2 regions of the Kitasatospora sp. NPDC001119 genome follow, and region 1 is predicted to be linked to the other one. Evidence: predicted binding sites of a transcription regulator. Region 1 holds the regulator's gene; the other holds the start of a gene.

Region 1 (3,411 bases):
CAGGGTCTGCAGCGGCACCTGGGTGCCGAGCGCGGCCGCCGTCATCGGGATGGTGACGGTGCAGTGCAGGTCGTCCCCGCGCCGCTGGAAGATCGTGTGGGTGGTCTCGGCGATCTCGACGTACAGGTCGCCGGCCGGGCCGCCGCCGGGGCCGACCTCGCCCTCGCCGGCCAGCTGGATCCGGGTGCCGTTGTCGACACCGGCCGGGATCTTGACGGTCAGCGTGCGGCGGGCGCGCACCCGGCCGTCGCCGGCGCACTCCGGGCACGGGGTCGGCACGACGGTGCCGAAGCCCTGGCACTGCGGGCAGGGGCGGGAGGTCATGACCTGGCCCAGGAAGGACCGGGTGACCTGGGAGACCTCGCCCTTGCCGCGGCACATGTCACAGGTCTGCGCCGAGGTGCCGGGGGCCGCGCCCTCGCCGCTGCACGTGGTGCAGGTGACGGCGGTGTCGACCTGGAGCTCCTTGGTGGTGCCGAAAGCGGCCTCCTCCAGGGTGATCTCCAGCCGGATCATGGCGTCCTGGCCCCGGCGGGTGCGCGAGCGCGGGCCGCGCTGGCCGGCCGCGGCGCCGAAGAAGGCGTCCATGATGTCGGAGAAGCCGAAGCCCGCCGCGCCGGCGCCGAAGCCGCCCGCGCCGCCGCCCGGGGACAGCGGGTCCCCGCCGAGGTCGTAGACCTGGCGCTTCTGCGGATCGGAGAGCACCTCGTAAGCGGCGTTGATCTCCTTGAACCGCTCCTGCGTCTTCGGGTCCGGGTTGACGTCCGGGTGCAGTTCGCGCGCCAGGCGCCGGAACGCCTTCTTGATCTCGTCCTGCCCCGCATCCCGTCGGACGCCGAGTACCGCGTAGTAGTCCGTGGCCACCAAATGCTCCGCTTGTTCCGCCTGTAGTAGTGCTGCGACTGGTCACCGCCGCCGGATTTCCGACGGCGGCCTCTGCTAGGACTCGGCCAGGATCTGGCCCACGTACCGCGCCACCGCTCGCACCGCCCCCATTGTGCCCGGGTAGTCCATCCGGGTCGGACCGATCACACCCAGTTTCGCCACGCTCTCGTCGCCCGAACCGTAGCCGACCGAGACGATGGACGTGGAAGTCAGCCCCTCGTAGGTGTTCTCCCGCCCGATCCGGACCGTCATCGCGGCGTCCGCGGTCTCACCCAGGAGGCGGAGCAGGACGACCTGCTCCTCCAGGGCCTCCAGCACCGGCTGGATGCTGAGCGGGAAGTCGTGTCCGAAGCGGGTCAGGTTGGCCGTGCCGGCCAGCATGATCCGCTCCTCGTTCTGCTCGGCGAGCGTCTCGAACAGGGTCGCCAGGACCGTGCTGACGGTCGGCCGCTCGGCCGGTTCGAACTGCGCCGGCAGCTCCTCCAGCAGCCCCGGGACCTCCGGGAGGCGCCGGCCGGCGGCCCTCGCGTTGATCCGGGCCCGCAGGTCCGCCAGCACCGTCTCGCCGACCGGGCCCGGGCAGTCGACCATCCGCTGCTCGACCCGGCCGGTGTTGGTGATCAGCACCAGCATCACCTTGGCCGGGGCCAGCGCCACCAGCTCGATGTGCCGGACGGTGGAGCGCGTCAGCGAGGGGTACTGCACCACCGCGACCTGCCGGGTCAGCTGGGCGAGCAGCCGCACGGTGCGCGCGACCACGTCGTCCAGGTCGACCGCGCCGTCCAGGAAGTGCCGGATGGCCCGGCGCTCGGGGGCACTCATCGGCTTGATCTCGGCGAGCTTGTCGACGAAGAGGCGGTACCCCTTGTCGGTCGGGATGCGGCCGGCGCTGGTGTGCGGCTGGTGGATGTAGCCCTCCTCCTCCAGCGCCGCCATGTCGTTGCGGACGGTCGCCGGCGAGACCCCGAGGTTGTGCCGTTCCACCAGGGCCTTGGAGCCGACCGGCTCCTCGGTGCCCACGTAGTCCTGCACGATCGCGCGGAGCACGGCGAGCTTGCGTTCGTCCAGCTGGCGGACCTCACCGGCCATGGGGCACGCACCTCCGTCTTCGCACGTTGTCCGACTGTGTCCCTTGCTGCTGCGGGCCGCTCCGAAGACCCTTGCCCTGGCACTCTGAACACGCGAGTGCCAAAACCGTACCTGCCAGTGTAAGGCCCGGGTCCTACGGCAGGAACGGCCGGACCGGGGTGATCCTCCCCGCAGTTCCGCTCACGGCCCGCGGGGCCCCGGCGGTTCGATCCTCCCGGCGCCGGGGTGGTGCCGGGAGGCCGTCCGGGTGGCAGCATCGAAAGCGACGGCGAATGGAGGAGCAAGCGATGTCGAGCTCGGGCCAGCACACCCGTTTCGCGCCGGACCGCGGCCTGACCGGCCGCATGGTCGCGACGATGTTCGTGATCGGGCTGCTGTACGTCGGTTTCACCGGCCTGCTGATCGCGCTGCTGCGCGGCGCCTGGCCACTGATCGTCCTGATCTCCGGCGGGCTGTTCGTGGCCCAGTTCTGGTTCAGCGACAAGATCACCGAACGGGCGATGGGCGCCCGCCAGGTGTCCCCGGAACAGTTCCCCCAGCTGCACGGCACCATCGACCGGCTCTGCGCCCTGGCCGACATGCCCAAACCCCGCGTGGCGGTCGCCGACAACGACATGCCGAACGCCTTCGCCACCGGCCGCAACCCGCAGAACGCGGTGGTCTGCGTGACCACCGGGCTGCTGCGCCGGCTGGAGCCCGAGGAACTGGAGGGCGTCCTCGCCCACGAGCTGTCGCACGTCGCCCACCGGGACGTCGCGGTGATGACGATCGCCGGCTTCCTCGGCGTCCTCGCCGGGGCGATGACCCGGATCGCGATGTACGGCGGGTTCATGGGCGGCGGGCGCAACAACAACGACCAGAACGCGGCCGTGCTGGCGCTGATCATCCCGCTGGTGTCGGTCGTCGTCTACGCGATCAGCTTCCTGCTCACCCGGCTGCTGTCCCGCTACCGCGAACTCGCCGCCGACCGGGCCGCCGCCCAGCTCACCGGACACCCCAGCGCCCTCGCCTCGGCGCTCACCAAGGTGACCGGGCAGATCGCGGCCATCCCCAGCAAGGACCTGCGCCAGGCCCAGCCGTACAACGCCTTCTACTTCGCCCCCGCGCTGAGCGCCCGGGAGGCCGCCTCGCAGCTGTTCTCCACCCACCCGAGCCTGGAGAAGCGGCTGGAGCAGCTGGCGAAGATCTCCGAGCAGCTCGGCCGCTGAGCCTCAGTTTTCGACCCGAGAGGACCGCCGTGGGAATCCTGGACGCCCTGTTCGGCCGCACCAAGCCCGTCAAGCCCGACCTCGACCAGCTGTTCGGCGTGCCGTCCGCCGCGCTCACCCTGGAGGCCGGGGCCGGGTTCACCCCCACCGGGCTCGGCTCGGTCTGCTTCGCGGCCGTCGAGGGCGCGGCCTTCGTCCAGGTCCAGCAGCAGGTCCGGGCGCTGCTGGA
Region 2 (3,411 bases), on a different contig from region 1:
GCGTACGAGATCTGCGAGCAGCTCGGCTGGCGGCTGCCGGAGCAGATCGTGATCCCGATCGCCTCGGGCTCGCAGCTGACGAAGATCGACAAGGGGCTCCAGGAGCTGATCAGGCTCGGCCTGGTCGAGGACCGGCCGTACAAGGTCTTCGGCGCCCAGGCGGAGGGCTGCTCGCCGGTGTCGGCCGCGTTCAAGGCCGGCCGGGACGTGATCAAGCCGGTGAAGCCGGACACCATCGCCAAGTCGCTGGCGATCGGCAACCCGGCCGACGGCCCGTACGTGCTGGACATCGCCCGCCGTACCGGTGGCGCGGTGGAGGACGTCACGGACGCCGAGGTCGTGGCGGCGATCCGGCTGCTGGCGCGGACCGAGGGGATCTTCGCCGAGACCGCGGGCGGGGTGACCGTCGGCGTGCTGAAGAAGCTGGTCGAGACCGGGCAGCTGGACCCGGCCAAGGAGACCGTCGCGATCAACACCGGCGACGGGCTGAAGACCCTGGACGCCGTCTCCGATTCCGGGATGACCGCCGTCATCCGCCCGACGCTGGACTCGTTCCGCGCCGCCGGCCTCGTGTCCGCCTGAACCACCCGATAGGCCCCGCCCCCGCTAGGAGAGTCATGAGCGCCACCGTCCGCATCCCCACCATCCTGCGCACCTACACCGACGGCGCCGCCGAGGTGACCGCCGAGGGTGCCACCCTGGCCGAGGTCGTCGCCGACCTGGAGAAGAACCACGCGGGCATCGCGGCCCGCATCCTGGACGACACGGGCAAGCTGCGCCGCTTCGTGAACGTCTACGTGAACGACGACGACGTGCGCTTCGCCGAGGGTCTGGCGACCGAGATCAAGGACGGCGCCAGCGTCTCGATCATCCCGGCGGTGGCCGGCGGCTGCTGAGCCGACAAAGCAGAACCCGCGGTCGCCCGCGCGTACGGAAATCCGTTCTCCGTATGCGCGGGCGACCGCTCGCATTCCGGCGGGAATATTTCCGGGTCGAGTCGGAGTAGAGTGTGGCTCGGCTGGGAACAGGGTTTCCCTTTCGGCCCCCGCAGTGCTCGGCCCGGGGGCGTCCGGCCGCCGGGGGCGGACCGTGAAACATGTCAGGCAGATGTCAGAATTCGCGCGGGCATTTGAGTAATTCGTCCGCTATGTCCGGCGTGGAATGCCGAGATTATTCCGATTCGATCCGTCCTGTCCCTTGACGCCTTGGCGGAATTACCGGCGGTTGGCCCTGTTGCAGAGGGCGTCGATCCGGATACATTCAGCGGCGGTCGACGCAATCACCCGCTCACCGGAGGCCGCCCGGCGTTCCGCGCGGATGGTTGCGGCGTGCACGGCTGCGCCCAGGGGGGGTTCCCCGGGCCGGCCTTCAACCAATCCGGGCCCGCGACCTGCGGGCACGTGAAGGGCCAGCACAGCACTAGGGGAGTTCGGAATGGCTCAGGGCACCGTCAAGTGGTTCAACGCGGAGAAGGGCTACGGCTTCATCGCGGTCGACGGTGGTGCGGACGTCTTCGTCCACTACAGCGCGATCCAGATGGACGGCTACCGCACCCTCGAGGAGGGCCAGCGGGTCGAGTTCGAGATCTCCCAGGGACAGAAGGGCCCGCAGGCGGACATGGTCCGCGCGGCGGTCTGACCCCTTCCGACTCCAGGAGCTCGGCGCGGCCCTACGGCTGGTGACCACTCGCTTCTCGACGGGCCCGTGCGACGCGTGTCGTACGGGCCCGTCGGCGTTCCCCGACGCGGCTCCGCCGGGGCTCCGGCGACGGCTCGCGGATCGTCGATTGGGCTTGCACTCGACCACCCGGAGTGCTAATCATTGGCGTTAGCACTCACAGCGTGAGAGTGACAGCGGACCGGGTCGGTGAGGCCCCCGGGAGCGGTAGGGGAATGGACCCCCGCACACCAGGGCCGTCCGTCGCGGGCACCCCTTGGTCCGAGCAGTCGACCGTGTCCCGGAGGACCACTTCAGATGGCCAAGATCATCGCCTTTGATGAGGAAGCTCGCCGCGGCCTTGAGCGTGGCATGAACCAGCTCGCCGACGCCGTGAAGGTCACGCTCGGCCCCAAGGGCCGCAACGTCGTGCTGGAGAAGAAGTGGGGCGCCCCCACGATCACCAACGACGGTGTCTCCATCGCCAAGGAGATCGAGCTCGAGGACCCGTACGAGAAGATCGGTGCGGAGCTCGTCAAGGAGGTCGCCAAGAAGACGGACGACGTCGCGGGTGACGGCACCACCACCGCCACCGTGCTCGCCCAGGCCCTGGTTCGCGAGGGTCTGCGCAACGTCGCCGCCGGCGCCAACCCGATGGCCCTGAAGCGCGGCATCGAGAAGGCCGTCGCGGCCGTCTCCGACCAGCTGCTGGCCCAGGCCAAGGACGTGGAGACCAAGGAGCAGATCGCCTCCACCGCCTCCATCTCCGCCGCTGACACCCAGATCGGCGAGCTCATCGCCGAGGCCATGGACAAGGTCGGCAAGGAAGGCGTCATCACCGTCGAGGAGAGCAACACCTTCGGTCTGGAGCTCGAGCTCACCGAGGGCATGCGCTTCGACAAGGGCTACATCTCCGCCTACTTCGCCACCGACCTGGAGCGGATGGAGGCGACGTTCGAGGACCCGTACATCCTCATCGCCAACTCCAAGATCGGCTCGGTCAAGGACCTGCTCCCGCTGCTGGAGAAGGTCATGCAGAGCGGCAAGCCGCTGGTCATCATCGCCGAGGACGTCGAGGGCGAGGCCCTGTCGACCCTGGTCGTGAACAAGATCCGTGGCACCTTCAAGTCCGTCGCCGTCAAGGCCCCGGGCTTCGGTGACCGCCGCAAGGCCATGCTCGGCGACATCGCCATCCTCACCGGTGGCACCGTGATCTCCGAGGAGGTCGGCCTCAAGCTGGAGAACGCCGGCATCGACCTGCTGGGCACCGCCCGCAAGGTGGTCATCACCAAGGACGAGACCACCATCGTCGACGGTGGCGGCGACAGCGAGCAGGTCGCGGGCCGCGTGAACCAGATCCGCGCCGAGATCGAGAACAGCGACTCGGACTACGACCGCGAGAAGCTCCAGGAGCGCCTCGCCAAGCTGGCCGGCGGCGTGGCCGTCATCAAGGCCGGCGCGGCCACCGAGGTGGAGCTCAAGGAGCGCAAGCACCGCATCGAGGACGCCGTCCGCAACGCCAAGGCCGCCGTCGAGGAGGGCATCGTCGCCGGTGGTGGCGTCGCCCTGCTGCAGGCCGGTGTCGCCTTCGACAAGCTGGAGCTGGAGGGCGACGAGGCCACCGGTGCCAACATCGTCAAGGTCGCGCTGGAGGCCCCGATCAAGCAGATCGCGACCAACGCCGGCCTGGAGGGTGGCGTCGTGGTGGAGAAGGTGCGCAACCTCCCCGCCGGTCACGGCCTGAACGCGGCCACC

The links. The regulator HrcA, encoded in region 1, represses chaperone genes, less so after heat shock. The targets are predictions, from matches to a motif close to TTNGCACTCNGNNNNNCNGAGTGCNAA.
Region 2: the regulator HrcA is predicted to act here: its motif matches at 1,792-1,818, upstream of groL (chaperonin GroEL).

The regions. Positions count from the first base shown of each region.
Region 1 covers NZ_JBSFKI010000007.1:247,334-250,744, forward strand. The annotation lists gene dnaJ (molecular chaperone DnaJ) at 1-864, opposite strand, end outside; gene hrcA (heat-inducible transcriptional repressor HrcA) at 940-1,974, opposite strand; gene htpX (zinc metalloprotease HtpX) at 2,262-3,182, shown strand; gene pspAB (PspA-associated protein PspAB) at 3,212-3,411, shown strand, end outside.
Region 2 covers NZ_JBSFKI010000022.1:8,233-11,643, forward strand. The annotation lists gene thrC (threonine synthase) at 1-582, shown strand, start outside; gene ACWDD9_RS25725 (MoaD/ThiS family protein) at 618-896, shown strand; gene ACWDD9_RS25730 (cold-shock protein) at 1,435-1,638, shown strand; gene groL (chaperonin GroEL) at 1,975-3,411, shown strand, end outside.